DNA from 3 places in the Nesterenkonia lacusekhoensis genome. Region 2 is predicted to be linked to each of the others. Evidence: riboswitches for the same ligand, from Rfam matches in the RefSeq annotation. Region 2 holds a riboswitch; each other region holds the start of a gene.
The links. A riboswitch is a leader RNA that binds a small molecule or an ion and turns the genes downstream of it on or off. The one in region 2 is predicted to bind thiamine pyrophosphate.
Positions count from the first base shown of each region.

Region 1: it holds a riboswitch for thiamine pyrophosphate, as region 2 does, so the genes downstream of both, JOF45_RS10035 (3-oxoacyl-ACP reductase) here and JOF45_RS12645 (TenA family protein) in region 2, are expected to answer to the same signal.
Region 3: it holds a riboswitch for thiamine pyrophosphate, as region 2 does, so the genes downstream of both, JOF45_RS04420 (ECF transporter S component) here and JOF45_RS12645 (TenA family protein) in region 2, are expected to answer to the same signal.

Region 1 covers NZ_JAGINX010000001.1:2,121,531-2,130,800, reverse strand. The annotation lists gene JOF45_RS10040 (LLM class flavin-dependent oxidoreductase) at 1-1,248, opposite strand, end outside; gene JOF45_RS10035 (3-oxoacyl-ACP reductase) at 1,245-2,072, opposite strand; TPP riboswitch at 2,150-2,254, opposite strand; gene JOF45_RS10030 (carbon-nitrogen hydrolase family protein) at 2,682-3,491, opposite strand; gene JOF45_RS10025 (aminotransferase class IV) at 3,553-4,509, opposite strand; gene cls (cardiolipin synthase) at 4,600-6,111, shown strand; gene JOF45_RS10015 (hypothetical protein) at 6,160-7,110, shown strand; gene JOF45_RS10010 (hypothetical protein) at 7,094-7,861, shown strand; gene JOF45_RS10005 (anthranilate synthase component I family protein) at 7,862-9,270, opposite strand, start outside.
Region 2 covers NZ_JAGINX010000001.1:2,644,065-2,653,334, reverse strand. The annotation lists gene JOF45_RS12655 (hypothetical protein) at 1-231, shown strand, start outside; partial or broken gene JOF45_RS12650 (ISL3 family transposase) at 392-1,324, shown strand; TPP riboswitch at 1,801-1,893, shown strand; gene JOF45_RS12645 (TenA family protein) at 2,012-2,674, shown strand; gene JOF45_RS12640 (TenA family protein) at 2,671-3,321, shown strand; partial or broken gene thiD (bifunctional hydroxymethylpyrimidine kinase/phosphomethylpyrimidine kinase) at 3,337-3,854, opposite strand; gene JOF45_RS12625 (hypothetical protein) at 4,019-4,459, shown strand; gene JOF45_RS12620 (hypothetical protein) at 4,534-5,460, opposite strand; gene JOF45_RS12615 (hypothetical protein) at 5,475-6,377, opposite strand; gene JOF45_RS12610 (hypothetical protein) at 6,431-7,378, opposite strand; gene JOF45_RS12605 (hypothetical protein) at 7,417-8,274, opposite strand; gene JOF45_RS12600 (helix-turn-helix domain-containing protein) at 8,407-8,664, shown strand; gene JOF45_RS12595 (hypothetical protein) at 8,661-9,017, opposite strand; gene JOF45_RS12590 (helix-turn-helix domain-containing protein) at 9,161-9,270, shown strand, end outside.
Region 3 covers NZ_JAGINX010000001.1:908,954-918,223, reverse strand. The annotation lists gene JOF45_RS04430 (AAA family ATPase) at 1-1,631, opposite strand, end outside; gene JOF45_RS04425 (exonuclease SbcCD subunit D) at 1,628-2,887, opposite strand; TPP riboswitch at 2,965-3,085, shown strand; gene JOF45_RS04420 (ECF transporter S component) at 3,076-3,708, shown strand; gene JOF45_RS04415 (ATP-binding cassette domain-containing protein) at 3,720-6,071, shown strand; gene JOF45_RS13245 (ADP-ribosylglycohydrolase family protein) at 6,111-6,860, shown strand; gene JOF45_RS04405 (3'-5' exonuclease) at 6,844-7,971, opposite strand; gene rdgB (RdgB/HAM1 family non-canonical purine NTP pyrophosphatase) at 7,972-8,610, opposite strand; gene rph (ribonuclease PH) at 8,607-9,270, opposite strand, start outside.

The DNA.
Region 1 (9,270 bases), 520 kb from region 2:
GAAGTCCTCCACCCCATAGGGCAGCGAGGGCGGCATCAGGTTGAACCCGTCGGCGCCGCCCTCATCCAGCCAGCGCTCGATCTCATCGGCGATCGACTCCGGCGTGCCCACCATGGTGCAGTGGCCCCCGCCGGCGGCCAGTCGGCCCAGCAGCTGCCGAACTGTGGGCCGTTCGGTCTCCACGATCCGCAGGATGGTGGCGTAGCGCCCCTTGGGCCCGCTGAACTCCTCCAGCGGCGGCAGCTCCGGCACCGGGGCGTCCAGCTCCCATGCGGAGGCGTCCTGGCCCACGAACACACTGAGCTGACGCAGCGAGCTGTCCACCGGCAGCAGCTCGTCCAGGGCGCGCTGCTTGGCCCGGGCCTCCTCCATCGTGGAGCCCACATAGGTGACCAGCCCGGGCATGATCGCCACGGAGTCCGGATTCCGCCCGAGCTCCGCGATCCGGCGCCGCACATCGCCCCGGTACTGTTGCCCGGCGGCCAGGTCATAGGCCACTGCATAGATGCCCTCCGCGCGGCGCGCTGCCAGGTCCCGTCCCTGCTCCGAGGCTCCGGCCTGGAACAGCACGGGGCGGCCCTGGGGCGGGCTGGGCACGTTGAGCGGCCCGCGCACGCTGAAGTGCTCGCCGTCGTGGTTCAGCTCGCTCAGCTGCGAGCCGTCCACATAGCGTCCGGGGGCACCGGCGTCGTCGGCGCGGTGCTCCCGCTCGATGAGGATCGACGACGCCGGCCAGGACTGCCAGAGCCCCAGCACCACATCGACGAACTCCTCCGCCCGGGCATAGCGCACGGCGTGCTCGGGCATCTGCGCCATGCCATGGTTCTGCGCCTCGGCGTCGAACATGGAGGTGACCACGTTCCAGCCGATCCGTCCGCCGGAGATGTGGTCCAGGCTGGCCAGCATGCGTGCGGCGTGGAAGGGCGTGAAGAAGGTCGCCGAGACCGTGCTGACCAGTCCGATCCGTTCGGTGGCCCCGGCCAAGGAGGACAGCAGGGTCAGCGGCTCCAGGTGCCAGAGCGGACCATCCTCCACCGCCGTGATGGAGGTGGAATGCCCGTCCGCGAAGAAGACGGCGTCGAGCTTCCCGCGCTCGGCGATCTGGGCCAGCTCCTGGTAGTACTCGACCGACCTGAGCCGTTCGGCGTGGGAGTCGGCGGCTCGCCAAGCGGCCGAGTGATGTCCGACCCCGTGGATGAACAGGTTGAAGTGGGCCTGCCGTCGGCCCGCAGCGGCGCTCGTGCTCATCCCTTGACCAGGCCGCCGTCGACGATCAGGTTCTGCCCGGTGACTCCGCGCGCCCACGGCGAGGCGAAGAACAGCACGGCATCGGCCAGCTGCTCGGGCGTGGTGACGCTGCGCAGCGGTGTGCCCGCGGCGATGCCCTCGAAGACCTCCTCCGGTGTGGCCGCGGAGGCGTCGGTGGTCTGTAGCAGGCCGCCGGAGACCATGTTGACGGTGATCCCGGAAGGTCCCAGGTCATCGGCGAAGGTCCTGGTCAGTGAGAGCAGGGCGGCCTTCGCCGCGGTGTAGTCGTGGTAAGGCACCACCGGGTGCTGGAACAGGTTGGTGCCGATGCTGATCACCCGCCCGATGCCGGCGTCGACCATCGACGGCAGGGCCGCCTGGATGACGTTCAGCGCTCCCTTCACCGAGCCTTCGAACTGCCCGGAGAGCTCCTCGTAGGTGATCTCCTCGGCGTGGGAGCGGGCGTCGCCGTTGAAGACGAAGTCCACCAGGGCGTTGTTCACCACGGTGGTGATCGGGGCGCCGAAGTGCTCGGCGGCGGTGCTGATCAGGGACTCCACGGCGCTGCGGTCGCGGACGTCAGCGGGGAGGGCCAGGGCACGGCCGGCGTGTTCGTCGGCCAGTGCCTGAGCGGCCTCGGCGGAGGAGCGGTAGTTGATCACCACGCGGGCTCCCTGGGCGAGGAATGCCCGGCAGATGGCGGCGCCGAGCCCGCGCGCCCCTCCGGTGACCAGGACGATCTGCTCGGACAGGGCCGGTGCGGACCCGGGGGAGGGGATGCCGGCTGCGGGGCCGGCGTCGGGAGTGGGTGTTGAAGCGGTCATGCGCTCATGCCTCTCTGTTCAGAGGCGAAGGCAGCCCGTGCGGCGATGCGCTGATCCGCGGGCAGAAGCCTCGCGGGTGCGGCTGGGCCGGACATTCCCTTCGCCAGTGCTAACTGGATCAGGTTCGACGGGTGTCATCTCAGCCCCGGTCCTCGCCGGACGGGGCACCCCGTGTCACAGCCCTATCCCACCATGAGTGGCGCAGAACTCTCAATCGCTGGGGCCGTCCACGTCCCGTCGATCGGCATCTTTGAGCCGGGTCCGCGCCGCTCTGCCGACCCATCTGTGCCAATGGATGAGGGGAGAGGCGCCGTCAACCTGGCCTGCGTACGTGGTGTGATCAGATACGCGCGGAACTGAAGCCGATTCGGCAGGAATTACGCGCGTATCTGATCACACCCCCGGGCACCGAGACGATGAGGGGTGAGGGGCTCAAACTGTCGCTAGCGGCTTCCTCAGCGACAGTTATCTTCATAGGTGTCGCTAACGGGCCAGCCCTCGCTCCGTGCTAAGGCCCGGCCATCGGCACAGATGAGTGGGGTCGGAGCCGTTCTGACGACTCAGACGTGCCAATGGACGCAGGATTGAGCAGAGTCTGCCCAAGGGCCCTCAGAGATCGCGGGCGTTGGCCAGCACCGGGATGAGCCGCTGGGTGTGCTCCACCGTCTCGAGGTCCACGTCCACGGTCAGCAGCTGCGGCGCCTCGCCGGCCTGGGCCAGGACCCTGCCGGTGGGTGAGACCATCAGAGAGTGCCCGACGCCGGTGGGCGCCTGCTCCGGAGCTTCCACTCCGGCGGCGCTGGGCAGACCCTGCCCGCAGGCCACGATGTACTGTGTGGAGTCCAGCGCCCGGGCCCGGGCCAGCAGCTCCCACTGTTCCACTTTGCCCGGTCCGGCGCCCCACGAGGCGGGAACCAGCGTGGCGGCGGTGCCGGCGCGGGCGTGGGCGGTGAAGAGGTCGGGAAAGCGGATGTCGTAGCAGGTGGCCAGCCCCAGCGTGACTCCGTCCACCTCGAACCGGACCAGTTCGTCTCCGGGCTGGACCGTCTTGGACTCCTTGAAGCCGAAGGCGTCGTAGAGGTGGACCTTGTCGTAGGAGGCGTGCACTCCGTGCCCGACGGCGATGAGCGTGTTGGTCACCCGGTCGCGCCCTTCGGCGCTGGGGGTCCCAGGGGTGAACATGCCTGCGACCACGATGACGCCGTTGATCTCGGCGATCTCCTTGACCGCGGAGGCCCAGGGGCCGTGGATCGGCTCGGCGATGGGGGTCAGCGGATGTCCGAACGCTCGCTGGGTGGCCTCGGGGAAGACCACCACCCGCGCGCCCTGACGGGCTGCGAGCTCGGTCCACTTCTCGACCTGGCGGAGGTTCTCCCGGACGTCCGGGCCTGTGACGATCTGTGCGGCGGCGATACGCATACGCTCAGCGTACTCCCGCTGACCTGGGGCTGAGGAGGGCCTGCCGTCCTCCGATCCTCGCTCAGTTCAGCGGGTGGTTGACCGGCAGGTCCTGCTTCAGGAATGCGGTCAGCTGTTCGGTGAGCTCCTGGTCGACCTCGAGCTCGCGGTCTTCGATCCGTGCCACGGGTGTCGCATAGCGCAGCGAGGAGCACAGCCACACGTGGTCGGCGTCGTAGAGGTCCTCCGGAGTGAGCGGGCCGTAGCCCAGCTGCCAGCCGGCCTCGGCCGCGGCGGCGAAGATAGCCCCCTGGGTGGTTCCGGGCAGGATGCCGGTTTCCAGCTCCGGAGTGGTCAGCCGCGGCGGCTCGCCCTCGGTGCCGCGGTGCACCAGCAGGACGGTGGAGGTGGGGCCCTCTAGGACCTTGCCGTCGGAGGAGGTGAAGACGACGTCGTCGAACCCGGTCGCCTTGGCGTGGCGCAGTGCGGCCATGTTCACCGCGTAGCTCAGCGTCTTCGCGCCCAGCAGCAGCCAGGGGGCGCGTTCGGCGGCACGAGCGTCGTAGCCGCGGTCCAGCAGGGTCACAGCGATGGGCCTGCCCCGGCCGGCACGCATCTCCGGCGAGATGGGGGTCAGCAGGGTCCAGTAGGTGCCGGCGAAGGCCGGGTCGTCAGAGGCCGGCTCGCCGTCCACACCGCGGGTGGCCACCAGCCGGATGGAGAGCTCCTCAGGCAGCACGCCGCGGGTGCGGTACTCTTCGATGCCCAGCTCCACTGCGGCCCGCCAGGACTCCGCCGGCGGGATCCCGATGCCGGTCAGTTCGGCGGAGCGGGCCAGCCGGTCCACGTGTGCCTGGAACTTCCGGACCTCGCCCTCCACAGCGTTCATCGTCTCGAAGATCCCGTCACCACGGACGGCCCCGAGGTCGTCCACGCGCAGCTGGGGCTGGTGGGGATCGAAGATCATGCCCTGCGGATGCTCGACGTCGATCCGCACGGCGACAGCGGCGACGGAGTCCTCACGGAAATGCTCGGCCATATCACCAGCTTAGGCCATGCCGGGCCTGAGGCGGCTCTGTGTCCGCGCGAGCACGTAAGATGAGCAGGGCCAAAACAGGAGGTGTGCGTTGTGCTGTGGCCATTGAGCGGACTGGGGCTGGAGTCTCTGCCCCAGTGGATCATCCTGCTCATCCTGGTCTTCGAGGTGGGCGTGCGCGTGCTGGTCATCGGTGTGATCCCGGAGAACCGGCGTCCCAACACGGCCATGGCCTGGCTGCTGGCGATCTTCTTCATCCCGGTGGTGGCCCTGCCGCTGTTCTTCATGCTGGGCAGCCATAAGCTCTCGCGGCGCCGCCAGGAGCGGCAGCGTCGGATCAACGAGTCTCTGCTGGAGGCCACCCGTCATCTGGACCTGGCGGATCAGCTGCGCGGTCATGACGAGCAGCTCGGGGACACCGCCGCCCTGAATCGCAACCTGGGTGCCTTCCCCATCCAGGAGGGAAACCAGATCCGCCTGATGACCGAATATCGGGAGCCCTTCGACTGGCTGGTGGAGGAGATCGACGCCGCTGAAGAGTACGTCCATATGCTCTTCTACATCATCGGCAACGACGACGACTACGTGGGTCCGGTGCTGGACGCGTTGGAGCGTGCCGCGGCCCGCGGGGTCAAGGTCCGTCTGCTCTATGACCACCTGGGGACCTTCCGCGTCCGCGGCTATCAGAGGCTCCGGCGGCGGCTGAGCCGGGCCACCCGGGAGCTGGGGGATGGCTTCGAGTGGTATCGCGTGCTGCCCATCCGTCCGTTCAGACGCCGGTTCTCCCGGCTCGATCTGCGCAATCACCGCAAGATCGTGGTGATCGACGGCAAGAGTGCGCTGACCGGCTCCACCAATCTGATCGAGCCGCACTACCAGCGCCGCCGAGCCCGGCGGATCGGCCGGCGCTGGGTGGAGCTGAACCTGGTGGTCACCGGCCCCACGGTCACCGGTCTGGACATCGTCTTCGCCTCCGACTGGTCCGCCGAGACCGGTGAGGATCTGGGTGAGAAGCTGCTGGTGGACATCGAGGCGGATGAGGCCTCGGCAGGCGGCTCACTGGTCCAAGTGGTCCCCTCAGGGCCCGGCTTCCCGGATGAGAACAACCTGCGCCTGTTCAATGACCTGATCTACCAGGCCACGGAGCGGATCATCATCTGCACCCCCTACCTGGTGCCGGACGACTCGCTGCTCTATGCGGTGACCACTGCCGCCCGCCGTGGAGTGGAGGTCCAGGTGATGGTCTCGGAGAAGGCCGATCAGTTCACCGTCCAGCACGCGCAGCAGTCCTACTATGAGGCGCTGCTGGAATCCGGCGTGCGGCTCTTCCGGTACCCGGCCCCGGAGGTCATGCACGCGAAGTTCATGGTGGTCGACGACGACGTCGTGGTCCTGGGGTCCTCCAACATGGATATGCGTTCGTTCTCATTGAACCTCGAGGTCACACTGATGATCGTCGACGAGGACAAGGTTCGGGAGGTCATGGAGATCTTCACCCGTCGAATGCAGGGCGCGGGGGAGCTCGACCTTGAGACATGGAGGCGCCGCCCGTGGGGGGTGCGATATCTGGACAACGTCTTCCGTCTGACCTCGGCGCTGCAGTAGCGGGCACCGTAGAATGAGGGGGTCGGCGTCGCATATTGAGGGGGAACGATGGAGACAGGACTCAGGCCTCTGGCCGTGAGCGCGCTGGCGGCGCTGGTCCTGACCGGATGCGTGGGGCTGGAGCCCGGTTCTGACGTGGAGCCTGGCACTGATCCGGAGGATCAGCAGAGCGGCCCCTCCGAGACCGGCGCAGGAGAAGGCGGCGGAGACTCTGGCCCGGACCAGTCGGAGACCGACCCCGCTGAATTGACCTATGAGGAGCTCGACGCCGACCAGATCGAGTATCTGCTCCTTGATGAGGACGACTGGCCCTACGCCCTCGACTCCTTCGAGCAGGAGGAGGGCGATCCCTTCCTCAGCGAGTACTACGCCGAATGGGCCGAGTATTGGATCCCGCTGGACGGCATCGACTACACCTCTGAGGCGCAGGACTGCTTCGACGGCATCGCCGCGCTGGAGGAGATCGAGTCCGACGGCGGCGAGAACGTCTTCGTCGGAGGGCTGCGGGACAACCCGAACGTCTCCTATGGCGAGGACGTGATCATGACGGGCGCCTCCTCCTTCGGCGAGGAGCAGGACACCGCGGCCGTCTGGGAAGAGGTCCACAGGGCCTGCGACGGCGTCGAGATCGAAGAGGATGGAGACGTCGTCTCGCTCAGTGCGATCGAGCAGGGCAGTTGGAACGGCGTGCACATGGCGGTGCAGGCCGGCAGCTTCTTCGAGCAGGATCTCTACTTCGACGACATCTTCCTGGCCACTCTGGACCGTGGGGAGAACATCGTCTACGCCGTGGGCATGGACGTCCCCTCGGGCACGTTCACCGATGTGCTCCGCGCGCAGGAGCGCAGATTGGACGAGGGGCTGCCGGAGGACCTCGACGACGGCCGCGAGGACGATGACGGTGCCGATGATGGCGCCGACGAAGACGAAGCCGATCAGGACCGAGACGACCAGGACCGAAACGACCAGGACGAGGACGACGATGAGGATGAAGCCTGAGTTCCGCGCTTCTGCGGCGCTTCTGACTCTCTCAGCACTGGTCCTCACCGCCTGTTCCGGCTCTGATGCAGCCGATGAGGCCCCTGCAGCTCCCTTCGCGGCGGTGTCCACGGATGGTTCGGAGGAGCCTGAGGAGGCCCAGGCGGCGGCCGGAGACCAGCCCGTGGTCGCAGCTGAGAGTGATCGTGCCGCGCTGAGCGAGGAACAGATCCTCAAAGCTCTGCTGGATGAGGGGGACATGCCCTTTGAGGTCCTGCAGTTCGCCGAGACCACGGGAACGCAGTACTTCCGTGACCGCATGGGGGTGAACCAGGGCGTCTACGTGGACGGGTTCGGCGAATCGGAGTGTGCCGCCGCCATGGACGCGGTCAATGTGGACCTCATCGGTGAGGATCCGGAATCAGGCGTGATCCGTGAGGTCGGTTATGAAGAGGGCAGCATGGCGCTGTGGATGCTCAGCTACGACCGTCCGGCCGAGTCCGCGAGCGTCTGGGAGCAGCTCCTCGAGTCCTGCGGAGGCTCTGTGCTGGAGAACGAGTCGGAGGTGGCGGAGTTCGGCGGGTTCTCCCACGGCGCCTTCGGCGGAATGACGATGCAGATGCATTTGGCGGACGGGTCCGTGGTCGAAGGCTGGTTCGCCACCAGGGACTTCGGGAACAACCTGGTCATGATCAGTGCGCTGAACCTGGATCAGCCCGTCTTCGAAGAACTGGTGGAGGCACAGGACGAGAAGCTCGACGCTCTGGAGTGATCAGCGCTGTGGGAACTCTGCGCCCAACGCTCCCAGTACGCCCGCCGACTTGGTGCGGACCTCTTCCCATTCGGCCTCAGGGTCGGAATCTGCGGTGATGGCGCCTCCCAGGCCGAGGTGCAGGTGCCGGCGGTCGCCGTCATCGGTGAGCACCGCGGTGCGGATGAGCACCGAGAGGTCGGCGGCGCCGCTGCGGCTGAAGTAGCCGGCCACTCCCGAGTAGGCGCCCCGCGGGCCGGTCTCCAGCTCTTCGAGGATGTTCATCGTGGAGATCTTCGGCGCCCCGGTCATGGATCCCGGCGGGAACGCTGCGGCGATGACATCTGCCGGGTGGGCCTGCCGGTCCAGCTGAGCGCTCACCGTGGAGACCATCTGGTGGACGCTCGGGTAGCTCTCCACTGCGCAGAGCCGTTCGGTGCGCAGCGTGCCGGTCTCGGCGTGGATGGAGAGATCGTTGCGCACCAGATCGGTGATCATCACGTTCTCCGCGCGGTCCTTGGGGTGGGTGCGCAGATCCTGAGCCAGCGCCTGGTCCTCCTCCTCGGTGCCGCCTCGCGGCCGGGTTCCCTTGATCGGCTCCGAACGGACGGTGCTGCCGGGGCCCTCGGGTGTGACGCTGAGATAGCGCTCGGGTGAGGTGGACAGGATCTCCGTGCCGGAGCCCTCGCCCGAGGGCAGACGCAGATACTGGGTGAAGGGCGCCCGATTGCGCTCCCGCATCCGGGCGAAGAGCTCGACGCCGGCCGCAGCCCCGTGGACTTCGGCGCTCACGGCTGTGGTCAGACAGATCTCATAGGTGGTGCCGCTGCGGATCTCCTCCTGAGCGGTGCGGATCGCGGCCATGTACTCCTCCTGGGAGTCCCGCACCCGCAGATTCCGCAGCTCCGCCGGCGGGGCTGCAGGCTGTTCGCTCCGGTCCGACTCCAGCTCCGCGAGGGCCGCGGCCACCTCCTGATCCCACGCGGGATCCGGCTGGAGGGACTGGATCTCCAGCTCTTCGCGGTGGTGGTCGATCACCACTGCGTGAGTGGCGCGGAAGAGGTGGGCCTCGGCCTCAGGCAGGCCGCCGGCGGGAGTCCGCCGAGCGGCGGCAGCACCGTCGGGGGAGCCCAGCTCGCGTTTGAGCTCATAGCCCAGCCAGCCGACCCAGCCCAGTTGGAACGGAGCCGCCGAGGCCGTGGCGCCCTCGGCGTCGGGAGTGATCTCCCAGTTCTCCCGCAGCCAGTCGAAGAAGGGCTGCTCGAGGCTCTGTTCCATCCCGGCATGAGCACCAGGTGCCTCACCGCTGCGGACGCGGCTCGCTGCTCGGACCGTGGTCAGGCCGCGGGAATGCAGCACCTCGCGGCGCTCGGGACCTGAGGAGAAGGCCAGGATGCTGTAGCGGCTGCGTGCGGGAGCGGGGGAGCTGT
Region 2 (9,270 bases):
ATGGCGATGAGTGCCGAGACGAAGCGCCGGCTGTACGTGAAGCACGGGATCGGCCCGGGGAAGGAGGAGATCCAAGCCAGGCCGAAGACCGATGCGGATCGGATCAGGGAGCTGGAGCGCGAGGTGGAGAGCCTCAAGCGACTGGTTCATGGCGAGCACCGGATCAGGGCCGGCAAGCGCAGACCGTTTGGAGATAACTGGCTCTTCGTAATTGAGGGTGTGGATCAGTGATTCCAGGACACGGCGTGGCGCTGCCCGGATAGACGTCGAGGTCTTCCGATGATGGAAGTTCTCGCACACTCCATCCGAAAGACCTCGACGTGTCCAAGCCTACTTTCTCATCTCCTGACCTCACGACATTCTGCCGACTCGACTCCCTCGACCTCAATTACGAAGAGCCCGCAAACTCGGCGTGTCCTGGCACACCGCGAACTCCGCGATCCTCGCGCAGGGACATCGACTGCTGATCGACGACCCGACCCGGTTCGACGGGGTCAGCGTCATTGGTGTCGACGAACACGTCTGGCGGCACACCAGGCACGGTGACAAGTACGTCACCGTCATCATCGACCTCACTCCCATCAGCCAGAAAGCAGGCCCGGCACGCCTGCTCGACATGGTGCCCGGACGGTCGAAACAGGTGTTCAAGCAATGGTTGAAAGCCCGACCGAAAGACTGGCGTGATGGCATCGACGTCGTCGCGATGGACGGATTCTCCGGCTTCAAAACAGCCTCCGTTGAGGAACTGCCCGAGGCTGTCGAAGTCATGGACCCGTTCCACGTCGTCAAACTCGCCGGTGATGCCCTCGACGAGGTACGCCGCCGCATTCAGCAGGAGACCACCGGGCATCGCGGACGAGCAACAGACCCGTTGTATCGGGCGCGCAGGACTCTGCACACCGGTGCTGATCTGCTCACGGCCAAACAGCAGGAGAGGATCGTAAGCCTCTTCGCCGACGCCAACTTCACCGCCGTCGAAGTCACCTGGGCCGTCTATCAAGACATTGTGAGCGCCTACCGAACCAACGACGGCAACGAGGGCACAAAGCTCTTACAATCAGTCATCGACGATCTGACGACGAATCTGCCGACAGGACTGGTCGAGCTCAAACGGTTAGGACGGACTCTGAAGCGTCGAGCTGCTGATATCCTGGCGTTCTTCACCCGACCGGGAACGTCGAACGGGCCTACTGAAGCGATCAATGGCAGGCTCGAACATCTACGCGGGTCAGCGCTGGGGTTCCGCAACCTCACGCACTACATCGCGAGATGTCTGCTCGAGTCCGGTGGCTTCAGACCAGTTCTACACTCTCAATTACGATGAGCCGGTTTAGTGCTACTCCGTCATGTTGAGTACGTCGATCGGTACGGTGTCTTGGGGATGGAATAAGTCGAGATCGACAGTCACCAAAACACCCGGATCGTCACGGCACCAGCGTGAGCATCAGATACGCAACAGGCTTGGTGACCTGCGGGTGATCAGATTCGAGGAGAACACGTTCGGTAAGGCTTGCGTGTTCCGTGCGGACCATATATAGCACGGTCATCGCCCTGCGGGCGCCCCCATTGTCGACGCTACCGGTCTGTCCCACAGGAGACGGTGGCCTTCCACGCACATGCCACTGGCGATCCGACGTCCCCATCCCACGGTTTTGCTCGCACCCGGTGATCGCACCCAGGAACACGTGCGAGATTGTCTCGTGCTCCGAGGAGGGCTGACATACTGCGGGAGTATGTCGCTGCGGGTTTCTGTTAAGCTCGTGGCACTCTAGACGTTGGCTAGCACCTTCGATACAGTCGTTCAACGACACGGGGTGCCCGAGAATGGGCTGAGATTACACCCGAGAACCTGATCGAATTAGCATTCGCGAAGGGATGTCAGTGCTCTGATGGGTCACATCTTTCGGCTCCGGTGGAGTGGGTGAACGCCAGGCCTCATTCTTGTCGCACGACCGTGTTCTGATCTCTTCTAGTCGCTTCTACACAACGTCGGAAAGGACGAGAGGACACTATGAGCCAACGATTCAGTCAAGAACTTCTCGAGACCAACCGGGAGACCTGGGAGCAAGCCATTAACCACCGGTTTGTGACCGAGCTTTTTGAAGGCTCTGTTGATGATGAGGTCATGGCCGGGTATCTGGACCAAGACTACCGCTTTTTTGAAGCCTTCTTGCAACTGCTTGGTGCCGCTATTACCACCGCAGATCGCCTCGAAGCACGGTTGCGCTACGCCAGTTTCGCTGGGGAGATGGCTAACAGCGAGGACACCTACTTCCAGCGGGCCTTCGAGGCTTTGGGTGTGAGCGATGAGCTCCGCGCTGCTACTCCGGACACCCCGAGTGCAGCCGGATTCTGCGATCTGATGCGAGAGGCTGCCGCGTCTCAAAACTACAGTGCCGTTGTGGCGGTCTTGATGGTCACCGAATGTCTCTACCGGGACTGGGCGGCCAAAGCCCCGCAGAACCGGCCCGAAAGCTTTATCTATCACGAGTGGATCACCCTGCACGATAACGCCGATTTCCTGGACTTTGCGACGTTTCTGGAACAAGAGGCGGACCGCTCTGGGGCCCAGGATGCCCAGACTGCTCACGACTACTTCCGTCGGGCGGTGGAGCTAGAACTCGCTTTCTTTAATGACACCTACACATACCCGCTGAACGGAATTCACGCATGACCTTGTTCCACGACCTTAAAGAGGCCAATCTTGAGGTATGGCAGTCCTATACCCGCCACGAATTTATCCGCAAACTCGCTGATGAGTCCCTGGAATTGGCAGCGTTCCAGCGCTATTTGATTCAGGACTACCACTTTTTGATTCACTTTGCCCGAGCCTACGGTCTAGCCGTGTACAAACAGACCACCTTGGAAGGTATTCAGCACTCCATGGACGGGCTCAAGAATATTGTCTGGGAGACCGGGTTACATACCTCGATGACCGCTGAATGGGGTATTAGCCCAGAGGAGCTCAACGCCACGCCCGAGGATCTGGGCACGGTGGCATACACCCGCTATGTGATTGACACCGCGGTGACTGGCACCCTGCTTGATTTGTACGTGTCGCTGTCTCCGTGCCTGATTGGATACGCCGAGATTGGCGCCGAAATCGCCCACGTATTGGAAGATAATCCAGACCACCCATATCGGCAATGGATCGAAACATATATCGACCCGCAGTTCGTTAAGGCCTCGGAAGAAGAAATCAAGAACCTCGACACGCTTGCCGGTGAGGGGCCGTTGTCTGAACAACGCTTTGCCGAGCTGTCACGGATCTTTGCCACGGCCTCGCGTCTCGAGGCAGAGTTCTGGCAACAAGCGCTGTGAACAACACTGTGACGCTTAGGCTCGCATGGCCATGTGATGGACAGGTCCGTGTCCGGTCTGCGGAGCGTAGGAGAGTTCCCATTCTGCTCCAGCGGCCAGGGCACGGGTCAAGTCGGTCTGCCCTTGACCAATGGCTGAAGACAGCGTGCACCCGGTGCCGTGGGTATTGCGGGTCGTGACGCGGGGAACCTTCAAGGAGTGCGCCGCACCGTCAATGACCACGACGTCGGTGATTTCTGGATCGTTATGGTCCAAGTGTCCGCCTTTGACTATGACCGCTCGTGGCCCGTGCTGGGCAAGAGCATGGGCTTGCCGGGCCATGTGCTCGAGTGTTTCGGCAGGTGATTCACCATGTCCAGAGCGGCATCATCGTCGGAGAGCGTGTCACCGCTGGTGGCCACCAGCACCGGGTCCAGCACGATCACACCAAACCTTGTGTGAGGCTCGGCAATGATTTTCGCGGTGGCTTCCACCGTTGCGGCAGAGCCGAGCATCCCAATTTTGGTGGCATCAACCGGAAGATCATCGAGCACCGAGGCGATCTGGGTCCGGAGGCCCTCCTGATCTGATCGCGTTCAGTTGTGGTGGCGGTGACGGGATAAGAGCCCTAGCGGCCAGATAACTGCTCATGCCACGGGTGTGACCCGGGGTGGTGAGCCCAGCAATCAGCAGCCGATACATGGATAGGTGATCGACAGTGGCACAGACCGAAACCCCGCTTCAGCAGCGGATGCGCCAGCAGCAGGGCGATGCGGAGTTCTCTCGCAACGTGAAGTCTCAGGCCGAGCAGCACCGGCTGATGGAGCAGCTCAACGAGCAGCAGCGCCAGCAAGAGCGCGACCAGGAGCGTCAGCTCCAGGATCAGGAGCAGGAAGCTGCTCAGCGTGAGGCCGCAGAGCAGGAGCGGCTGGCCCAGGAGGCCCGCGAGGAGCAGCAGCGTGAGCAGGAGATCGCAGAGCGTGAGGCTGCCGAGATGGACGCCCGCGAGACCGAGCAGGCTGAGCGTGACTCCCGGGAGGCATCAGAGCGAGAGGAGCAGTCCCAGGAGCAGGAGCGTCAGCCCTCCTCCCGTGAGCTGTTCGCCAAGCAGGCGGATCGCTCCCGTGAGACTGCACAGAGCCGAGGTCTCGGCCGGTGAGCGGCAAATCCTCCTCGAATGAGAAAACCCCCGGAGATCTGATCTCCGGGGGTTACTCGTGTGTGCGGTGAGGATCAGTTCTCGAAGAAGTCGTCGTCCTCCTCGGAGTCCTCGTCATCGGTGTCGCCGTCGCCCTCGCCTGAGTAGTCCCAGCCGAGGTCCTCGGTGCCCTCCTCGTTGGCGCCGTACATCTCGGTCATGGTGCCGTCGGAGGTGATGAAGAACTTCTCGGGACCGTTGGACTGCAGCGCTACCTCGAGAGAGTCCACGTCGAGGGGTTCCATGATGGTTTCGCCGGACTCATCATCAAACTCACCGGTGGAGATCTCCAGCTCCCGGCCCTGTAGCTCGCGGAAGACGATCTCGGCGATCTCGGGACCGACCTCCTCCAGGTGCTCAGGGTCCTCGAAACGCTGCATGAACACGGTGATCTCTTCCTCGCCGTCGAACTGCGGCTCGCCCTCACCGACCTCCTCGTCGATGATCGGCTGGATCTCACCCTCCAGTACGTCGTCCAGCGAGGTGGACTCCTCGACCTCCGCGTACTCGTTGATGGTTGATTCGCTCTGCGCCGTTTGGACGTGTACGTTGAGCTCCTCGATGGCTTCTACCTCATCAATGATGAGGTTGTAGACCTCCTGGCCGAGCTGCAGGCCGCGGGACATATTGTTCATCCCCTCAGCGGTGCGCAACGAGACATGAGCCCTCCCTGTTGCTGCGTAGAAAGAGACGGCGCTGCCGATCTCTTCCTCAACCTGATTCAGCTCGATCTGGTCCTGCTCGTCGAGGAAAGGCTCAACGACTTCTCGTATTTCGGCCTCTACCGCCTCGGCATCCTCCTCGGAGCTCTCTTCTTCAGACTCCTCTTCGGTGCCGTTCTCCTCGGCCTGGTTCTCCGGCTCCTGAGCCTCGGTCTCCTCGTTGCCGTTGTCGTCGCCGCAGGCGGTCAGTGCCAGCAGAGCGGCCAGGGAGAGTCCGGTGATGGTCTTGGTGTTCTTCATGGGTCGGCTACCTCCTAGTTGCTGATCCAGTTGCCGTTGGAGTCGTACTCCCAGCCGTCGATACCGGGGGCGTAGAGGGTGATGTTGCCCTCGGAGTCCACACCGGCCTCGACTTCGGCGAAGGCGGAGCTGGAGACGCTCATGGTGGTCCAGGTCGCACCGGTGTCGACCAGCTCCTGGTGACCCTCATCAGTCAGGTTGGTGCTGTTCCGACCGATCTCATCGGCGGACTCTTCCTCCCATTCAGCCGTGCGGAACTGGATCGGCGCAGTTTCACCGCTGCAGGTGAGATCGTGGGTCACGGTGGAGAAGTCTTCGGAGAAGGACTCCTTGCTGAAAGCGTCTTCGCTTTGGGTGACTCCGAGCATTTTGCTGTAGGTCAGATTCGGGTCATCCTGGACAACTCCATACGTGAAAGTCGCGCCGCGATAGTCGTGCGTGTCTTGATCGATGGTCTCGGTGACCAACTCCTCGACGATCTCTCCGTTGGAGGGTTCGAGTTGGTGGCCGCTGCTGTTCGGGAAGTCAGCGCCGGAGGACAACCTCTGGTCAACAGGATCTTCGGGTACGTTCTCGGAGTAGTTGTAGTCAGCCTCCAGAGCGCACTGACCAGCCTCGGCCTCTGCGGCACGCAGAGTCACCGACTCCAGCACGCGGTTCTCGGCGTACTCCGGCTCGTTCTCCAGCAGCTCGTCGGGGATCTGCACGGTCGCCTCGTCGTAGGGTCCCTGCTGGGACTCGGTGACGGGAGCCTCGAACTCGAAGACTTCGTCGGCGGTCTCTTCGCCGCCGTTGTCCTCGGTCGCGCCGTTCTCATCGCCATTGGACGTGTCGGCATCGTCGCCGTCACCGCAGGCAGTCAGGGCCAGCAGGGCTGCCAGGCTGAGTCCCGCGATCTTCGTGGTGTGGTTCTTCATGGAGTTCCTTCCGGTTGAGTGCGTGCTCTCTCTGGTGAGTTCTGTAGGGAATGTCAGACGAGCGCTCCCATCAGCGCGATGACGAGGACGAAGAAGATGATGGCGAGCATGATCGCGCCCAAGGCCATTCCGAGGATTCGCCTGCGGGATCTGTTGCCCTTCTTCTTCGCCTCTATGCCCTGCCAGATGGCCAGTGGGCCGAACAGCAGCGGCGGGATGAGGAAGAAGACCGAGAAGACGGTGATCAGCCCGAAGGTCAGTGAGAGGTTCGCGTTGGTGTGACCAGGAGGCGCCTCAGGGCCGCGTGCAGCCGGGCCGTGGACGGAGCGGGCACCCGTCCCGTACTCCGGGTAGCTGCCCGGCGGGATGGTCTGCAGGTGAGGCGGAATCCAGTCAAACTTCCTGGGGTGTTGGCCTTTAGCCACCACTTTGATCCAGAGGATGTAGATGAGCTCTGCCCAGTCTGAGACCAGCTGAAGACGCGCCTGGTCTTGGCCGTGCGATGTCCGGATCTCAATCTTGGAAGGCTCAATCCACTCGACCTTCTGCAGGTCCTGCCAGGCTCTCCCGTACTGGCCGTCCTCGTGGTCGATGTAGAAGCCGTAGTTACTGACGGTGAGGACTCCCTGGGGAACGAAGGGCATCCAGCGCTTCTGAGCCATCTTCTCGGCTTTGCGTTTGTTCCATGCGTGGCCGGCGAGGTTCCCAGCTGTCGCACCGAGGGCTAAGGCGGTTCCGGTCCGGTTGGCAAACCCGGTGGCCACTACGGGCACCCCGTCGCCGGAGTAGTACGTGCCGTCGCCGGGTGAGCTCCAGATGGCCATCTCGCAGGGCGCTGAGGCGAGCATCTTCTCGGCCTGGGGGAAGGTAGGCCGGACGAACTCGATCAGCTGAGGCGGCATAAGCCCGAAGTCGGTTGAGAAACCTCCAGTTGACTCGATCTCAGCCTGGAGGTCACGTGTCCTTAGGCGGGCGATGTCTGCGTTGGTCAGTTGGGTCATGTGCCGTGTGGGTCCTCTCTGGGATGTGGCTGTCGGGCTCAGGGGGCAGGGGCAGGAGGTGTTGCGCTGATCGCGCCTCGGTGCTGTCTTCTCCGGCGGGGCTCGGCGTGCCACTGGCGGCAGGGAGGCAGGGCCCAGAGCATCGCCGCGGCCGCGAACCCAAGGACACCCGAGGCCAGCAACACCCAGCCGCCGAAGCCGACTGCGAAGCCAGCCGCCCAGCCGATGCCGGGGATGGCTCGGATGCCCAGGGTTAAGGTGATGGCCCCGAGGAGGCCGCAGACGGCCAGGACCGTGGAGCTGACCCGACACAGCGGGAGCCTCAGCCGCAGAGCGACAATGCTGCCGATGTAGAGCATCAGCACTGCCAGGACCACGAGAACCCATACAGCCGGCAGGGCGAGAGCAGCCTGCTCCTCCGAGGCGGCTGCGTCGCCCTCGATCCCGCTGAGGAAGCGCCGGGAGAGCAGCAGTGTTCCGAGGACTCCGAGGATGGCGGCTGCCAGCAGCATCCTCTGCGAGATGCGCACCAGCTTCGGGCGGATGAGGCGCCCGTCTTCGCCGACCTCTGCTTCGGCGAGCCACCTGATCTTCTCGCGGACCTGTCCAGCGGTCTCAGTGAGGTTCTCCCGAGCCTTGGCCGCAGCCGGGGTCAGCGATTCACGAGTGGAATGGAGCTTCTCAGTGCCGGAGGTGAACGCTGTTCTGGCACCCTCTCCCAGCTTCTCGGCGTGAGGGCTGAGGCGCTCGCGGGCCTGCTGGATGTTCTCAGCAGAGAGCTTCTCGGAGGCCTGCGACTTGGCCTGCGAGATCAGGTTGTTCATGCGGGCTGAGGTGAAGCCCCGTCGCTGAGGTCGAGGAGGTGGAGGCTCCTCAGGTGTCTCGTCGTGCTCCATGCCTTCCGCTCCTGTCTGAGGCCTGCCCAACTCCGTTCAGCTTGATAAATCAGGACACACGCGTGATGTCCATCTATATCAGGCCTTCTATATAGGGTGTTGTGGAGCAGGCCTGGTTTACACGATTGTTAGGTGTCTTGGACTGAAGATGAGGCGAAGCGCCTCGGGGACGCAGTGCGGCGCCTGCGGAGCGATAGGGAACTCTCTCAGGAGGCCCTGGCTTTCACTGCTGGAGTGACAAAGAATCAGCTCCAGCTCATCGAGGCTGGCCGGGGCTCCGGCCGCAAGGGCGCCCAAGGCCCCTCGAACCCGCGCCTCTCAACACTTGCTGGCCTGGCCTCTGTGCTGCAGGTGAAGGTCTCCGAGCTGCTGGCCGAAGCCGGCATCTAGAGCACCTCGGCCTCGGCGTAGGCCTGCAGGGCTCGGTGCAGCGAGACTCCCGGAGAGATCACACTCTCCACCTGCCCGCCGCTCCATGCGGCGGTGAGCGTGGGGTTCTCGATCCGCCCACTGTCGTCGAACACTGCGGTCGCGGAGATCCGGGGCTCACCCTCGGTCAGCACCACGGTCATCTGGTGCTCCACAGTGATCTCGACCGGGGCCTCGTGGAGCATCTGGTGGGGATCGTGACTGCGATAGCTGTGCCCGGCGTCCAGGGCTGAGAGAATCCGCTCGAAGTGGTTCAGATGAGAGTCCAGCAGCTCGGCTGTGCTCTGGGAGATGGGGATCTGGTGATCGCTCATGGCCGCCATACTTGCGGGCCGAATGAGGGGTTTCAACCGGGTTAGAGACAGGGCTGGCGCCCAGCCGGTTTTCACTTCGTCATACTAGCAGTTGACGCATAATCCGTTGACTGATGATCCACACTCAAAATAGCCTCAGAGACGTGGAGAACCCGCCCCGTCACACTGTCCCGGAGTCCCACCGCGAGACCTTCGGCAAGCACCTCAGGTACCTCCGGCGGTCCCGCGTGACCTACTCGCAGGAGGAGTTCGC
Region 3 (9,270 bases), 1.7 Mb from region 2:
GCTCGGGCGGTCGTCTCCTTCAGACGCTGCTCGGCCTCGGCCTGCTGCTGCCGTGCGGAGTCGAGCACACGACGAGATTCCGTCTGAGCGGCCAGACGGTCCTGCTCCGTGCGGGCGGCATCGCGCTGGGCCTCGAGCTCCTCAGGATCGCGGAGCTGGTTCTCCTGGGCTGTGATCCGTTGAGCCAGCTCCTGCTGCGCAGCCTCTGCCGCGCTGAGGGTCTGCTGGTGCGCCTGGATCTGCTCGTTCAGCTGCCGGGACCGCCGGTCCAGCTGCTCCTGGTGGGTCTCCAACGCCTGAGCATCCTGAGCTCGCAGCCGGCCCTGCAGCTCAGTGAGCTCCCGCCGAGCGGCCTGCAGCTGCTGCGCACTGATCTGAGCATCACCGTGTCCAGCATCATCTGGTCCGGCGCCGGCCAGTCCAGCGCCGTCCCATCGGGCACCGTCCGATCCAGCACTGTCCTGTCCGGTGCCGTCCTGCCCGGTGAGCACCGCATACTGGGCGATGTCCTGTTGGGACTCGATCAGCTGTTGGAGCGTCTGGGCCTTCCGCAGGGCCTGGCTGCGATGCTCGGTGGCCTGCGTGCTCGCCCGCTCGGCGGTGCGGAACCATTCGTCCAAGGCTTCTGCTGCGCGGTGCCGCTCCAGGGAATCGCGCAGCTGGGCAACTTCGGCGCTCTGCTGGTGATGCTCGTGCACCTGCCGCTGGTGCTCCTCCCATCGGGCGAGCTGACGGGCACGCGCGCTGAGCTCCTCTGCGTGGTCCTGAGCACGGCGCCGCTGCGTCTCGGCCGCGCTCCGCGCTGCGTCCAGGCCGCTGCGCTGGGACTGCGCCTCAGTGAGGATGCGGTGCTCCAGCGAAGCGTCCTCAGTCTCCGGTTCCTGCTTCGACTGGGGCTCCGGCTCCTGCTCCCCGTCGGGTTCCCGCTCAGGCGGCTGCTCCTGAGAGAAGTCGACCCCGGTGAGCTGCTGGGCACCATCCAGCACAGATGAGCGGAGGGCCTCGATCTCCCGGTTGGCCTCCTCCACCTGGCCCTTGGCCTCTTTGGCCTGTTCCCGCAGGTGCTGCTCCAGCTGCTGAAAGGTGCTGGTGTCGAACAGGCGCTCCAACAGCTGCTGCTTCTCGCTGCTGCTGGAATGGAGGAATTCGGCGAAGTCCCCCTGCGGCAGCAGGATGACCTTGGTGAACTGGTGACGATCCAGAGGAAGGATCTCGCCCAGCTCCTTGCCCACTGCCTGAGAACCATTGGCGGCGGCGCTCCATGTTCCGGCTTCCTGGACCTCCAGATGGGCCTTCTGGTTCTCCTGGATGAAGCCGGTGCCGCGCTGCTTGGGCCGCATGTGCTGCGGGCTGCGAGTGACCCGGTAGCGTCTGCCGCTGAGGGTGAACTCCAGGCTGACCTGAGGCACTGCCCCGGGCGCGGCGTGGTCGCTGCGCAGCCGCGTGACGCTGCGTTCGCCGGCCACCTGACCGTAGAGGGCGAAGGTCACAGCGTCGAGGATGAAGGTTTTGCCGGATCCGGTCCGGCCGTTGAGCAGAAAGAGCCCGTCCTCGCTCAGTGCGTCGAAGTCGATGATCTCAGTGCCCGGGAACGGGCCGAAGGCCTGCAGGGTCAGCAGGTGCAGCTTCATCGGGCCTCAGCTCCGCTCTGAAGCCGGACCGCCTGCAGCGCCTCCTCCAGCAGCTGCTGCTCCTGCTCAGCAGGACCGCGGCCCCGGACGTGTTCGAGGAAGCCGGTGATGATCTCAGCCTCGGAGACCGCCTCCTCCACGGCGGAGGAGTAAGTGCGCAGAGTCTGCTGCTCGGTCCCGCTGTGCGTGAAGGAGCACAGCTGCGGATACGCCTCCCGCACCCGCTGATAGGCCCGCTCGGGACGGACCGGATCGGTCAGCGTCACCTGCAGATAGGCCTCCTGGTGCTGCTGCACAGTCTCCGGCTCCAGGATCTCTTCGATGGAGCCCTTCAGCTGAGCCAACGGCCTGCCGATGGACCAGTCCACGGCGCGGATCTGCTCCCAGTCCTGCGAGTCCCACAGCCAGGCCCCTTTGGCCTGGCGGGTCTCGGAGAAGGAGAAGCGCAGCGGAGAGCCGCTGTAGCGCACGGTCTGGGAGAGCTTCTGCCGGCCATGCAGATGTCCCAGGGCCACGTAGTCGAAGCCGTCGAAGAGCTCCAGCGGCACCACAGCCAGCCCACCGGCAGTGTGCTCCTGATGATCCATCTGTTCCCCGGCAGGAGCATCCACCCCGATGGTCCGTTCAGAATCCGACCCCACACCGCGGGCGGCGAAGAGATGAGCCATAAGCACCACGCGCACCGTGCGCCGCTGCCCCAGATGCTCACGGCGAGCGCCCACGTCCTCCCAGATGCGGCGGACCACCTCGGTCATCACCGAGGTGTGATCAGCACGGTCCAGGCCGAGCTGCTCACGGATCAGGGCCGGCTCCAGATACGGCACACCGTAGACCAGCGTCAGCGGCGCCGACTCGGGCGCCTGTCCCGGAGTCTCCTGCGACGAAGCCTCCTGACCGGCGTCGGGGATCTCCACCGGGGTGAAGGCATCCTCCAGTGAGGTGCGCAGATGAACTCCGGCGGCCCCCATGAGGCCGCGGCCGAAGCCCAGGCGCTGGGCCGAGTCATGGTTGCCCGAGGTGATGATGACCCGGGTGCCGCCGGCCACCAGCTCCTCCAGGCAGGACTCGAGCTCACGGACCGCCCATTCCGGAGGCAGCGCGCGGTCATAGACGTCACCGGCGATCAGCAGGACATCCACGGTCTCCTCAGCGACGGTGGCGCAGACCGTCTCCAGCATCTCCTGCTGGGCGCTCTGCAGCGAATACCCGTGGAAGCCGCGGCCGAGGTGCCAGTCAGAGGTGTGGAGCCATCGCATGGGACCACGCTATCGCTCGGCGGGGACATGGACCGCTGACCTGGCCGGTGCTACTGTGAACGGCACAACTGAACATCCTTGTCCGACAGGGGAGCGTCCGCCGCAGGCATGCGGCCAGGCGCTGAGAGTGGGCTCACGGCCCAGACCCTAGAACCTGCCCAGGTTAGAACCTGCGAAGGGAGTCGCATATGCCTATCTCTGCGCCCTCAGCGCATCCATCACCTGCCCGCACCCGCCGCACCATGCGCTGGAGCGTGGCCGATATCCTCGTCGCCTCCACGCTCGCCGTGGCCTCCGGCGTGATCTTCTGGGGCTGGAACCTCAGCTATCACCTGGTGGGCAACCTCTTCGCTGTCTATCCGCCGGTGGAGACCCTGGTCCACGGCATGTGGCTCTTCCCCGCAGTGCTCGGCGCCCTGGTCATCCGCAAGCCCGGAGCCGCCCTGTACTGCGAGCTGGTGGCCGCCGCGATCTCCGCGCTGCTGGGCGCCCAGGCCGGTCTGACCGTGCTGGTGGCCGGATTCTTCCAGGGCCTGGGTGCGGAGCTGATCTTCCTGGCGCTGCTCTACCGCCGGTTCAGCCTGCCCCCTGCCCTGCTGGGCGGAGCTGCGGCGGGACTGCTGGGCGGCATCAACTATCACTTCGTGCTCCACTCCTATGCCTACGCGCCGCTGGAGACGATCATCCACATCAGCTGCTTCGCGCTCTCCGGGGCGGTGATCGCGGGTCTGCTCCCCTGGGTGGGAACCCGCAGCCTGGCCCGAACCGGTGTGCTCAGCCCGCTGTCCTCCCGCGGTGCCCACCGCGAACCCGTCCTGTGAGGGGCCGGGCTGTGAGGGAGACGGAAGATCTCCGACAGGAGGCGGAGCCGACAGCCTCACCGGCTGGATGGAGCTCGCCGGAGACGGCGTGCACGGAGACTGCGAGCGCGGAGGCCCCGCCCGGTGCCGCAGTGCGCGCCGAGTCCTGGACCTGGCAGCATCCGGACCGCAGCTCCCCCGCGGTGGAGGAGCTCAGCCTGGACATCCGTCCCGGGGAGAAGGTGCTGATCACCGGGGCCTCCGGCTCTGGGAAGTCCACGCTGCTGCACGGCTTGGCCGGAGTGCTCCCCGCCGAGGGGGCGAGCACCTCGGGACGGCTGCTGATCGACGGGGCAGAGCCCGCCGAAGTCCGCGGCCGGGCCGGTCTGATGCAGCAGGATCCCGAGGCGGCCGTGGTGCTCTCCCGAGTGGGCGATGACGTGGCCTTCGCCCCGGAGAACCTGGCGGTGCCCCGCGAGGAGATCCCGGACCGGGTCCGCGAGGCGCTGCAGGCCGTGGGGTTGGAGCACCTGCCGCTGGAACATCCCACCGCCCAGCTCTCGGGCGGGCAGAAGCAGCGCCTGGCACTGGCCGGGATCCTGGCGATGCGCCCGGGGCTGCTCCTGCTGGACGAGCCCACCGCCAACCTGGACCCAGACGGCGCCCTCCAGGTCCGCGACGCCGTACTCTCCGCAGCTGAGGCCACCGGGGCCACTCTGCTGGTGGTGGAGCACCGCACCCACCGCTGGGCGGCCGCGATGGACCGTGTCATCAGCCTCGACGCCGGACAGGCCGGCAGCGGAGCGGGGCTCGGCAGCGCCGATCAGAGGTCCCCAGACCCACACAGCCCAGATCGTTTCCTCGCCGTGCTGCCCGACTGGTCTCCGCCTTCTCATACTGGGCTCTCTCCCACCGGCGAGACTCTGCTCCGGGCCGAGGAACTCGCCGTCCATCGGCATCCGCCCACCACCACCTGGCGAAGCCGCCAGCCACCTGCCCCGGTGCTCAGCGGAGTGGAGCTGAGCATCCGAGGCGGTGAGGCGGTGGCCATCACCGGGCCCAACGGCGTCGGGAAGTCCACGCTGCTGCTGACACTGGCCGGGCTGATCCCGCGTCATGGCGGCCGCCTGGAGCCGGATCCGGAGGCCATGACCTCCCAGGAGCTCATCAGACATTCGGGGATGGTCTTCCAGGAGCCCGAGCATCAGTTCCTCCGCGCCACAGTGGCTGAGGAGCTGGAGCACCGGCAGGACCTGCTCCATCAGCTGCGGCTGAACCATGTGGCCGAGGCCAACCCCTTCACCCTCTCCGGCGGCGAGAAGCGGCGGCTCTCCGTGGGCACCGCCCTGGCCTCCGGGGCTGAGCTTCTGCTGCTGGATGAGCCGACCACGGGTCAGGATGCCGCCGCCTTCGCCGATCTGGTGACCCTGCTGCGCGATCATCTCGACGCCGGCGGGGCGGTCATCGCAGTGACCCATGACGAGGATCTGCTGACCGCACTGCAGGCCAGGCGCCTGGAGGTGACGGAGCACAGCCGCGCCGCCGCCTCGCCGGGTCAGCCCTCGGATGAGACCCCTGAGGCCTCCTCCCCTGAGCTGCCGGGCTTCGGCGCCGTCCGCTCCACCTCCTGGCTGGGCCGGCGCGGCCCGCTGGGCAAACTGATCGTCCTGGTGCTGATCACCCTGGCCCTGGTGGCCTCCATCGACCTGGTCTCCGCGGCGGTGGTGGTCCTGGGCTGCTTCGCCCTGCTGCCTCTGGCGGGGATCCGTCCGCTGGCGCTGATGCGGCGGATCTGGCCCTTCGCCGTCGGGGCGCTGCTGGCGGTCTGGGGCACCGCCATCGCCGGGGAGGAATCGGGACGCGTGCTGGTGGACTTCGGCTTCACCACAGTGAGCACCGGCTCGGTGATGCTGGGCCTGGCTCTGGGGCTGCGCGGCTTCGCCATGGTGCTGCCCAGTGTGATCATCCTGTCCACCACCGATCCCACCGACCTGGCCGACTCCCTGGCCCAGCAGCTGAAGCTGCCGGCGCGGTTCGTGCTCGGCGCCCTGGCGGCCATGCGGCTGATGGGGATGCTGGCCGCCCAGTGGACCACATTGGGTCATGCGCGGCGGGCCCGGGGTCTGGGCAGGGGGCGCGGCTTCGGCTCCCGGCTGGCCAGCACGCTCTCACAGATCTTCGGGCTGCTGGTCCAGGCCATCCGCACCGCCACCCGGCTGGCGGTGACCATGGAGTCCCGCGGCTTCGACGGCGGTCCGCGCAGCTGGGCCCGGCCGGCACAGTTCACCGCGGCGGACCTGCTGGTGGTCCTGGGCGGTGCCGTTCTGGCCGCTGCCGCCACAGCCGCGGCCATGGCCGCCGGGACCTGGTCGCTGGTCTGGTGAGGGCGGCGCTGATCGGGCCGGAGCTTATAGGCTGGCCAGGTGAATGACGCCCGACTCATCGACCGCTTCTCCCCTGTTCTGCTGGCGGCACTTCCGCAGGAGGACCCCGAGGCCGCCGTCCATGCAGAGGTGCTGCACCAGTACTGTCTGAGCGACGGACTGCTGGAGCTGCTGGACTGGTCCCGCCAGGGGGTGGGCGCCGACCCTCTGGCCTGCATGTGGCTGGCCTCTCTGCGCTGGTACCGCCTGATCACCGGTCAGTTCCCGCCCGGTGCGCCGGAACCGCCGGCCCGCGACGCCGACGCCGCCCTGCCGAAGGCCATCAGGAACCGTCAGCTGCGCGTGGCCGAAGGCACCGGCGCGGTGAGCCTGGCCGGTCTGGCCGACGGAGAGATGGCCTACCCCAGCGCCCCTGCCCAGCCGGAGAGCGACGATGCCGCAGCGCTGCTGCGCGTGGTGCCGCTGGGCCTGGTCCCCTATATCGAGGAGCAGATGCGGCGCAGCTGGGTCTCCCAGGCCGTCTCGCTGACCCAGGGAGCCCCGGCGCTCATCGAGGCAGCCGAACAGCTGGTGATGCTGGTCCACCGCAGCGCCTCGGGTGAGCTGGAGGACCCGGCTGACGAGCTGGAGGAGATCCTCACCCGGGTGGAGGCTCCGGAGGAGATCGCCCAGGTGCTGCGCGCTCAGCTGCAGGCCTGCGTCAGCGGTGAGCCTCAGTCGCAGGGCCCTGCCGCTGAGGCGGTGGCCGCTCTGGCTCAGGAGTGGGAGCGGGTCACTCGGCCGGCCTGAGCTGATCGGCGGGGATCATGCTGCCGTCCTCGGCCACGGCTCCCACGGGCCAGGACTCGGCCAGTGCCACGCGGAACTCAGGCTCTGACATCAGACGGATGGGCTGGCCGGCCTCGATGCGGCGCAGCGCCTCCCGGGCCTTATTGCTGCCCAGCGCCCGCTCGGCGGCCGGGTCGACCTGCCCGGCGGGAGCCTCCAGATCGGTCAGGGCGAAGCCGTCGCCGATGACCAGCACTGTGGTGGCGCCGTTGACCTTCGAGGACATCGCTCCCCCGTGCTGGGCCACCAGCCGCTTGGCCTCTGAGCGGGAGACGGCGAGGTTGCCCGTGAAGACGAAGCTCTGCCCGTAGAACGGGTGGGAGGGGTCGGCGTCGAGGGCCGGCGGCAGGTTCTTGCCCTCGTCCTGCCAGCGCATCAGATCCGGCAGATCCTCGGCGTTCACGTTCGGCGTGCGGCTGTCGAAGAGATAGGCCATCTGGCGCACCTGGGCGGTGGCCCGCGACTCCTGCTCCCGCGGCACGGTCCAGGGCTCCAGCTCCTCGGCCGGGATCCCGCAGTCGGCCGCCAGCTGCTCCACCGAACGGGCGCCGCGGCGCCGGGCGATGTCGCAGACGATGGCGGCTGAAGCGCGCGCATCCTCCAGGGCGTGATGGTGGTTCTGCAGCGGGCAGCCGGCCTCCTCCGCGGCATAGGGCAGGGCGTGTGAGACCAGGTCATAGACCGCTCGGGACAGCTGGACCGAGCAGAAGCACCGCAGTCCCGAAGAGTCCAGGCCGCTGACCTCCAGGGCAGCCTCGAAGACTTCGATGTCGAAGCTGGCGTTGTGGGCCACCAGCACATCGGTCCCGATGAACTCCCGGATCTGCGGAAAGAGCTCGGCGAAGCGCGGAGCGCCCTGGGCAGATTCTGCGGTGATGCCGTGGATGGACACGTTCTTCGGGTCGAAGCGGTCGAAGCCCTCCGGCGGACGCATCACCGCGTAGAAGCTGTCCACCTCGAGTCCGTCGCGCACCTTGACCAGCCCCACCGAACAGGGAGAGCCGCGGAAGCCGTTGGCCGTCTCGAAGTCGACGGCGGTGAAGTTCAGGCCGGCGACCGGTTCGCCAGACACCTAGGCCAGCACCTGCACCACATGATCGCGCAGCTGGGCGAAGGCCTTCCCGCGGTGGGAGATCGCGTTCTTCTCCTCCACGCTCAGCTCGGCGCAGCTGCGGGTCTCCCGCAGCGGCTGCAGGATCGGGTCATAGCCGAAGCCCTCCTCCCCGCGCGGGGCCGTCAGCAGCGTGCCCTCGAGGCGTCCGAAGGTGGTGACCTCCTGCGGCGGGGCCCCTTCGGCGCTGGGGACCACCAGGGAGGCGGCACAGACGAAGGCCGCCGCGCGGTGCTCCTCGGAGATGTCGCCGAGCTGCTCCAGCAGCAGCTGGAGGTTCGCGGCGTCGGAGGCGTTCTTCCCGGCCCAGCGGGCGGAGAAGATGCCCGGGGCTCCGTGGAGGACTTCCACGGCCAGGCCCGAATCGTCGGCCACCGCCGGCAGACCGGTCTGGGCGGCCACCTCGCGGGCCTTGATCAGGGCGTTCTCTTCAAAAGTCACCCCGGTCTCAGGGATCTCCGAGCATCCGGCCGTCTGGGCGTCGGTCACGGCAGTCTCGAGGTCGAGATCGGCCAGCTGTGGGTTCTGGGCCAGCAGCGCCCGGAACTCACGGACCTTGCCCTGATTCCGGGTGGCCAGGACGATGCGGGCTGCGCTCATGCTGCGGAGATCCTCTGCTGACCCAGGGCCTCAGCCTGTGCCTCAGCCAGCTGTCCGGTGCCCACCAGGGCCAGGTCCAGCAGCTGATCCAGCTCGGCACGTTTGAAGGGCACACCCTCAGCGGTGCCCTGGATCTCCACGAAGTCTCCGGAGCCGGTGGCGACCACGTTCATATCGGTCTCTGCGGTGGAGTCCTCGGTGTAGGGAAGGTCCAGCACCGGGGTGCCGTCGGGCAGGATGCCCACTGAGATCGCGGAGACCGAGTCGGTCAGGACCTTGGCGTTCTTGGCCACGTGACCTTCGCCGCGGGCCCATTCGATGGCATCTGCCAGGGCCACATAGGCGCCGGTGATCGCGGCGGTGCGGGTGCCGCCGTCGGCCTGCAGGACGTCGCAGTCCAGGGTGATCATGTTCTCGCCCAGCGCCTTGGTGTCCACCACCGCACGCAGGGCCCGGCCGATCAGCCGGGAGATCTCATGGGTGCGGCCGCCGATCTTGCCCTTGACCGACTCGCGGGAGGAGCGGGTGTTCGTGGCTCGGGGCAGCATGGCGTACTCGGCGGTGACCCAGCCGGTGCCCTGGCCCTTGAGCCAGCGCGGGACGTTCTCCTCGAAGCTGGCGGTGCACAGCACCTTGGTGCTGCCGAACTCGATCAGCGCC